One region of the Streptomyces sp. NBC_01465 genome, then DNA from elsewhere that is predicted to be linked to it. Evidence: riboswitches for the same ligand, from Rfam matches in the RefSeq annotation. Region 1 holds a riboswitch; the other holds the start of a gene.
What was found. A riboswitch is a leader RNA that binds a small molecule or an ion and turns the genes downstream of it on or off. The one in region 1 is predicted to bind ZMP and ZTP.

Region 1 (3,603 bases):
TGTTCGCGCCGGGGGCGGCGACGGCGGCCCAGCGAGCGCCGGATCTGGCCCTGGTCGTCCCCGAGGGCGGCGGCCGGCCGCTGACGCTGACGACCAGGGACCCCGATTTCGCCGCACTGTCGAGGATGATGCAGCCGCGGTACGCCCGTACGGAGCGCCTTCCGGAGGGCTTCTCGCCCACGGTGCGGGCGACCGTGGTGTGGGGTCTGTCCGGGGTCGGCGGCTGGCCGCAGACCGAGCGGCCGCCGGGCGGGGACGCCGCGTTCGAGGGACAGGACCAGGTGATGGCGGCCGACGACCCCGCGGACACGACGGTCTGGGTGCGCTCGGACCTCTCGGTGGACGTCGACGACGACGACATCCGCTGGCACCAGGTCCCGGCCGGGGTGCTCGACCTGCTGGCCAAGCACCATCTGCTGGGCCCGGACCGGCCGCCCGCCCACCCTGACCGGGGCGGGACGGACGGCTGGTGGTGGCTGATACCCGGGCTCGCTGCCGGATACGGCGCGTCCGTGCTCGTACGACGGCAGCTGGCTCAACCGGAGGAACCGCAGCACCAGTTGATCGACCTGGATGCCTAGCTGCCGGGCGCTCAGTCGATCGGCAGGCCCGGGGCCGGGAAGGCGGCCATCAGGTCCGCCACCTCCGCACGGATCTTGGCCAGCTGGTCCTCGTCACCGGTGCGGGCGGCGGTGACACCGCGGTCGATCCAGTCGGCGACGGCGGCCATGTGCGCGGTGGTGAGACCGCGGGAGGTGAGGGAGGGGGTGCCGATGCGGATGCCGGAGGGGTCGAAGGGCTTCCGCTGGTCGTAGGGGACGGTGTTGTAGTTGACGACGATCCCGGCCCGGTCGAGGGCCTTCGCCGCCACCTTGCCGGGGACGTCCTTGGGGGTGAGGTCGATCAGGACCAGGTGGTTGTCGGTGCCGCCGGAGACCAGGTCGAAGCCGCGTACGAGCAACTCGTCGGCCAGGGCGCGGGCGTTGGCGACCACGGCGTGGGAGTAGTCGCGGAAGGAGGGCTGGGACGCCTCGTGCAGGGCGACGGCGATGGCGGCGGTGGTCTGGTTGTGCGGGCCGCCCTGGAGGCCGGGGAAGACCGCCTTGTCGATGGCCTTGGCGTGTTCCTCGCGGGAGAAGAGCATCGCGCCGCGCGGGCCGCGCAGGGTCTTGTGGGTGGTCGTGGAGATCACGTCCGCGTGCGGGACGGGAGAGGGGTGGGCGCCGCCTGCGATCAGGCCGGCGATATGGGCGACGTCCGCGGCCAGCACGGCGCCGGACTCGCGGGCGATCTCCGCGAACGCGGCGAAGTCGATGGTGCGAGGGAGGGCGGTGCCGCCGCAGAAGATGACCTTGGGGCGTTCCTTGAGGGCGAGTTCGCGTACCTCGTCGAAGTCGATGAGGCCCGTGTCGGCGCGGACGCCGTACTGGACACCGCGGAACCACTTGCCGGTGGCGGAGACGCCCCAGCCGTGGGTGAGGTGGCCGCCCATCGGGAGGGCCATGCCCATCACGGTGTCGCCGGGCTCGGCGAAGGCGAGGTAGACGGCGAGGTTGGCCGGGGAGCCCGAGTAGGGCTGGACGTTGGCGTGCTCGACGCCGAACAGGGCCTTGGCGCGGGCGACGGCCAGAGTCTCGACCTGGTCGATGACCTGCTGGCCCTCGTAGTAGCGGCGGCCGGGGTAGCCCTCGCTGTACTTGTTCTGCAGGACCGTGCCGGAGGCCTCCAGGACGGCCTGCGAGACGTAGTTCTCGCTGGGGATCAGGCGCAGCGTCTCGGACTGGAGCTGTTCCTCGGCGCCGACGAGGGCGGCCAGTTCGGGGTCCGTGGCGGAGAGAGAGGGGTGCGAAAGGGGAAGGCTCATGGCGTCCTCCGGGTCGGTGTCAGGATCACGTTCCCGGGGTGCCCAGGCGGGCGGCACCTCGTGCGTCGGGCCGCGTGCGGCTCCCTCGGGGTCGATTCCCCGCTCGCCAGTCGCCGCACGTGCCGTACAGACTAGCGGGCGCGTCGGACGGGCGGGTTCACTCGTGCGGCATGCGAGCGACGATAGACAGGGGGCGCCATCCCTGCCCGCAGGCCGTTTGAAGCCGTACGAAACGGAGACCCCGTGTCGAACACCGCAGCCGCCATCGCCACCGCGGAAACCCACAGTGCGCACAACTACCATCCGCTGCCCGTCGTCGTCGCCTCGGCGGACGGCGCCTGGATGACCGACGTCGAGGGGCGTCGCTACCTCGACATGCTCGCCGGATACTCGGCGCTCAACTTCGGCCACGGCAACCGCCGTCTGATCGACGCCGCCAAGGCGCAGCTGGAGAGAGTGACGCTGACCTCCCGGGCGTTCCACCACGACCGGTTCGCCGACTTCTGTACGCAGCTCGCCGAGCTCTGCGGGATGGAGATGGTGCTGCCGATGAACACCGGGGCGGAGGCGGTCGAGACGGCCGTGAAGACCGCCCGGAAGTGGGGGTACAAGATCAAGGGCGTGCCGGACGGACAGGCGAAGATCGTGGTCGCCGCCGACAACTTCCACGGCCGTACGACCACGATCGTCAGCTTCTCGACGGACCCGGAGGCGCGGGCGGACTTCGGTCCGTACACCCCGGGCTTCCAGGTCGTCCCGTACGGGGACGTCGACGCACTGGACGCGGCCGTCGACGAGAACACCGTCGCCGTGCTGCTGGAGCCGATCCAGGGCGAGGCGGGGGTGCTGGTGCCGCCGCCCGGCTATCTGTCGTTCGTCCGGGAACTGACGCGGGTGCGGAATGTGCTGTTCATCGCCGACGAGATCCAGTCGGGGCTCGGCCGGACCGGGAAGACCTTCGCCTGCGAGCACGAGGACGTCGTGCCCGACATGTACGTCCTGGGGAAGGCCCTGGGCGGCGGCGTCGTCCCGGTGTCGGCCGTCGTCTCCTCGGCCGAGGTCCTCGGCGTCTTCCGGCCCGGCGAACACGGCTCCACCTTCGGCGGAAACCCGCTCGCCTGCGCGGTGGCGCTGGAGGTCATCGCAATGCTCCGCTCCGGTGAATACCAGCAGCGCGCAACGGAGTTGGGCGACCACCTCCACCACGAACTGGGCCTGCTGGTCGGCGGCGGAGCGGTCGAGGCGGTCCGCGGGCGCGGCCTGTGGGCCGGGATCGACATCACGCCGAGCCGGGGCACCGGACGGCAGATCTCCGAGCGGCTGATGGACCGCGGGGTCCTGGTGAAGGACACCCACGGCTCGACCATCCGCATCGCACCCCCGCTGGTCATCAGCAAGGAGGACCTGGACTGGGGTCTCGACCAGCTGCGCGACGTGCTCGCCGACTGAGACGCCCGAGACCTAGAGGATCACGTGGGGCAGGAAGCGGGCGTACTCGTCCGTGACCGGCCCCGCCGATTCGCGGATGCCGAGCCCCGCCGCCTCGTCCTCGACGACCCAGGCACCCAGCACCGTACGGTTGCCGTCGAAGTCCGGCAGCGGGGCCAGCTCCTGGTAGCAGCACGGTTCGTCGGTGCGCAGGACGGGCGCGGCGCCGCCCGGCTCGTGGAGGGTCACGCCGGCGCCCTCGCGGCCGAGCAGCGGTTTCGCCACGTACCCCTGGGTGGTGGCGAGTTCGC
Region 2 (3,603 bases), 4.2 Mb from region 1:
GTGCGGTGCTGGCGCAGCGGCGGATACTGCTGGTGACGGACGCTTCCCTGGTGAGGGCATCGGTAACCGCCGAGCGGGACAAGACGAAGCTGTCCCTGCTGGAGCAGTACTTCTCGGCGGTCGCCGAGACTCGGGTCCGTGGCCGCAAGGTGACGGTGTACGAGCGATTTCCGCCGATGGGTCGATGACTCGCAGGGCGGGGACGAAGGAAATGGGATCTAAGGCCCCCAGCGCAGGCGCAGGAACCTTGGACGGTAGAGGGACACATTCCGGTCGACGGCTGCCAGGGCCTCGTCGGGGTCCGCGGTGAGCCAGTTGACGTCGTAGCTCAGGACCGGGCCGCCGGTGAGGGCGGTGTGCAGCTGGGGGTTGTACGCCACCGTGGCCGGTCGGGGCGAACTGTCGCGCGGCAGCGGTGGGTTGAAGCCCCGGCCCGGGCCGTGCCAGGGGCCCGTCGCGGAGCACGACCAGTACGTGACGAAGCGACCCAGGCCCGCGAGCCCCGCCGCCGGGGTGACCAGGACCCAGGTCCGGCCGGACCGTGCCACCGTGAACGCGCTGCCGACCCCGCCGCGCAGCACCGGCTTCGCGTGCCCCGGCCGCCGGTCCCAGCCCGCGCCGTCCCAGTACCGCCACTCCGCCGGGTCGCCGAGGTGGCCCCGGCGGGCGTGGGCTGCGTACGCGGAGGACGGTGTCACCGTGTCGTCGGTTCCGAAGGCGTACGTCCAGCCGCCGGCGTCCACCGCCGAAGTCCCGTACAGGACAGGGCCCTTGGCGATCGTACGGACCGACTCGACGCGCAGCCCCGGCAGTGACAGCGTGGCCACCTCCGTGGCGAGAGGCCGCCCGAAGACCAGGGGCGGCCCGCTCGCCGCCCGCCGCCACAGCAGTACCCGCACCGTCCTGCCCTCGACCCGCGCCGAGACCGGCCAACGCCACTGGGCGGGCGCCGGATCGGGGAAGAGTGGGGCGCGCAGCGTTCGGACCGGGGAGCCGTCGCGCCCCGCCACCACACCCGAATTCCTTACGAACGGCGCGGACTTGTCCCGCCAGGCGTACGGCTGCCCGCGTCGATTGGGTGGGCGGTGCACCGCCCCGAGGAAGCTGTCCGAGAACAGCCACAGCACCCGCCCGTCCGGCAGCCGCACCGCGTGCGTGCCGTCGCCGCCGGTCCAGTCGTCCGTGCGGGTGTTGTTGTTGCCGTACCTCGCGAAGGCGGTGGTGGTCCGGGCGTCGGGCGTCCAGGACGCCACCTGGCGTGAGGAGCATGCGGCGCTGCTCGGCGCGGGATCCGCGCCGAGCAGCGAAGCCGTACAGATCAGGGCAAGCAGCGTATTTCGTACGGTCGGCACCGCATGCACGCTACGGCGTCACACCCCTTCGAGCCCCAGCTGACGCGCGGCCGCCTCGACCGTCTGCGCGAGCAGCACGGCGATCGTCATCGGGCCCACGCCGCCCGGCACGGGCGTGATCAGGCTCGCCCGCTCGGCCGCGCTCGCGAAGTGGACGTCCCCGACGTTGCCCGCGTTGTACCCCGCGTCGATCACCACGGCGCCCGGCTTGATGTCCGCGCCGGAGATGAACTCCGGCTTCCCGACGGCGGCGACGAGCACATCGGCCTGTCGGATGTGCGCGGCCAGGTCGACGGTCCGCGAGTGGCAGTACGTCACCGTCGCGTCCCGCGCGAGCAGCAGCATCCCTGCGGGCTTGCCCAGGATGGCGCTGCGGCCCACGACCACGGCGTGCTTCCCGCTGAGCTCGACGTCGTACGCGTCGAGGAGCCGCATGATCCCGCCGGGCGTGCAGGAGACGAAACCGGGCTCGCCGAAGCCCATCGCGGCGAAGGAGTGCATGGTCACCCCGTCGACGTCCTTGGCCGGGTCGATCGCCTCGAAGGCGGCGCGCTCGTCGATGTGGGGGCCGACCGGGTGCTGGAGCAGGATGCCGTGCACGGAGCGGTCGTTCGACAACTCGGTGACCGCGGCGACGAGTTGCTCGGTCGTGATGTCCGCGGGAAGCGCGATGTGACGGGACTCGATCCCGGCCTTCGCGCACCGGTTCTGCTTCATCTTCACGTACGTCACCGAGGCCGGGTCCTCGCCGACCAGCACCGTCGCCAGACACGGCGTCACCCCGGTGCGGCGGCGGATCTCGGCGGCGGACGCGGCGGCTTCCTCGACGGTGGTGCGGGCGAGCGCGGTGCCGTCCATGGGGCGGGCGGTGGACTGGGCGGTCTGGGACATACGGGGCTCCTGGGGATCGTGGTGAATCGCCCAGGCGCGCGGCAGGAGGCGGCGTGCAGCCGTCGGGTCCGCTCCCCGGTGGTACTCCACCTCAGCGCCAGTCACGGCCCGCCGACGAGTCTACCGGGGCCGCGATTTTAGTTGGCGCCGACATCTTGATCCCGGCGATACATCGGATGAATTATGGGTCCGGTGCCGAACCCCCGCGCAAGCGGTCTGTGGTTCGACTGTGTCATGCCCACGCCATTCAACAAGGCCAAGGAGCCGCAGTATGCGCACGCGATGGATCAGATACCTCCTCCCGATGGCCGTCTCCCTCGGACTGGCCGCAGGGATGTCACCGGCCCCGGCGGGCGCCCGGACCACCGATGTCGCCGCCTCCCCGGCCACGGTCTCGCCCACACCTCCGATGGGCTGGAGCAGCTGGAGCGCCCTGCGCGAAGGCAGCGACCTGACCGAGGCCGGCATCCGCGCCGAAGCGGACGCCCTCCACAGCAAGCTCCAGAAGTACGGCTACTCGTACATCAACATCGACGCCGGGTGGTCCGATCACCTGGACGCCTACGGCCGGTGGGCCTGGGACACCACCCGGTTCCCGCACGGCGGCGCCGCGCTCGCCTCGTATCTGCACGGGCTGGGGCTCAAGTTCGGCATCTACCTCACGCCTGGCGTGCCGATCGACGCGTACAAGGAGAACCTGCCGATCCAGGGCACCCCGTACCACCTGCAGGACATCGCCGACCCGACGCGGCCCGGCAACACCCACAACGACGCCTACCGGATCGACTACAGCAAGCCCGGTGCGCAGGAGTACATCCAGGGCTACGCGGACCTCTTCGCCTCCTGGGGCGTCGACTACATCAAGATGGACTTCGTCGGCCCCGGCGGCGGCCTCGTCCCCGCCGACAACCGCCCCGACATGAAGGCCTGGCACGAGGCGATCGGCGCCACCGGCCGCCCCATGCACCTGGAGCTGTCCAACTCCCTCTCCATGGCGGACGTTTCGACCTGGCAGGCCACCAGCAACAGCTGGCGCACCGGCGGCGACATCGAGTGCTACTGCGGGGTCAACGGCTCCAGCACCCCGCTCACCAGCTGGCGCAGGTTCTCCAGCCGGTTCGACCAGGTCGCCGACTGGCAGCCGTACGGTCGCCCGGGCGCCTTCAACGACTACGACTCCCTCGAGGTGGGCAACGGCGACGACACGGGCCTGACCCGCGACGAGCGGCAGACCCAGATGAGCCTGCTGGCGCTGGCCGCCTCGCCGCTGCTGCTCGGCACCGATCTGACCGAACTCGACGCGGGCGACCTCAAGATGCTCACCAACCGCGACGTCATCGCCGTCGACCAGGACGCCATC

Region 2: linked by a shared signal. The riboswitch ahead of OG707_RS34565 (bifunctional 5,10-methylenetetrahydrofolate dehydrogenase/5,10-methenyltetrahydrofolate cyclohydrolase) and the one ahead of glyA (serine hydroxymethyltransferase) in region 1 are both predicted to bind ZMP and ZTP.

The regions. Positions count from the first base shown of each region.
Region 1 is NZ_CP109467.1:3,203,371-3,206,973, forward strand. Features, by position in the region: gene OG707_RS14960 (hypothetical protein) at 1-581, shown strand, start outside; gene glyA (serine hydroxymethyltransferase) at 593-1,864, opposite strand; ZMP/ZTP riboswitch at 1,898-1,988, opposite strand; gene rocD (ornithine--oxo-acid transaminase) at 2,108-3,313, shown strand; gene OG707_RS14975 (glutathionylspermidine synthase family protein) at 3,326-3,603, opposite strand, start outside.
Region 2 is NZ_CP109467.1:7,402,580-7,406,182, forward strand. Features, by position in the region: gene OG707_RS34555 (glycosyltransferase family 39 protein) at 1-188, shown strand, start outside; gene OG707_RS34560 (DUF5005 domain-containing protein) at 219-1,352, opposite strand; gene OG707_RS34565 (bifunctional 5,10-methylenetetrahydrofolate dehydrogenase/5,10-methenyltetrahydrofolate cyclohydrolase) at 1,371-2,243, opposite strand; ZMP/ZTP riboswitch at 2,265-2,358, opposite strand; gene OG707_RS34570 (NEW3 domain-containing protein) at 2,515-3,603, shown strand, end outside.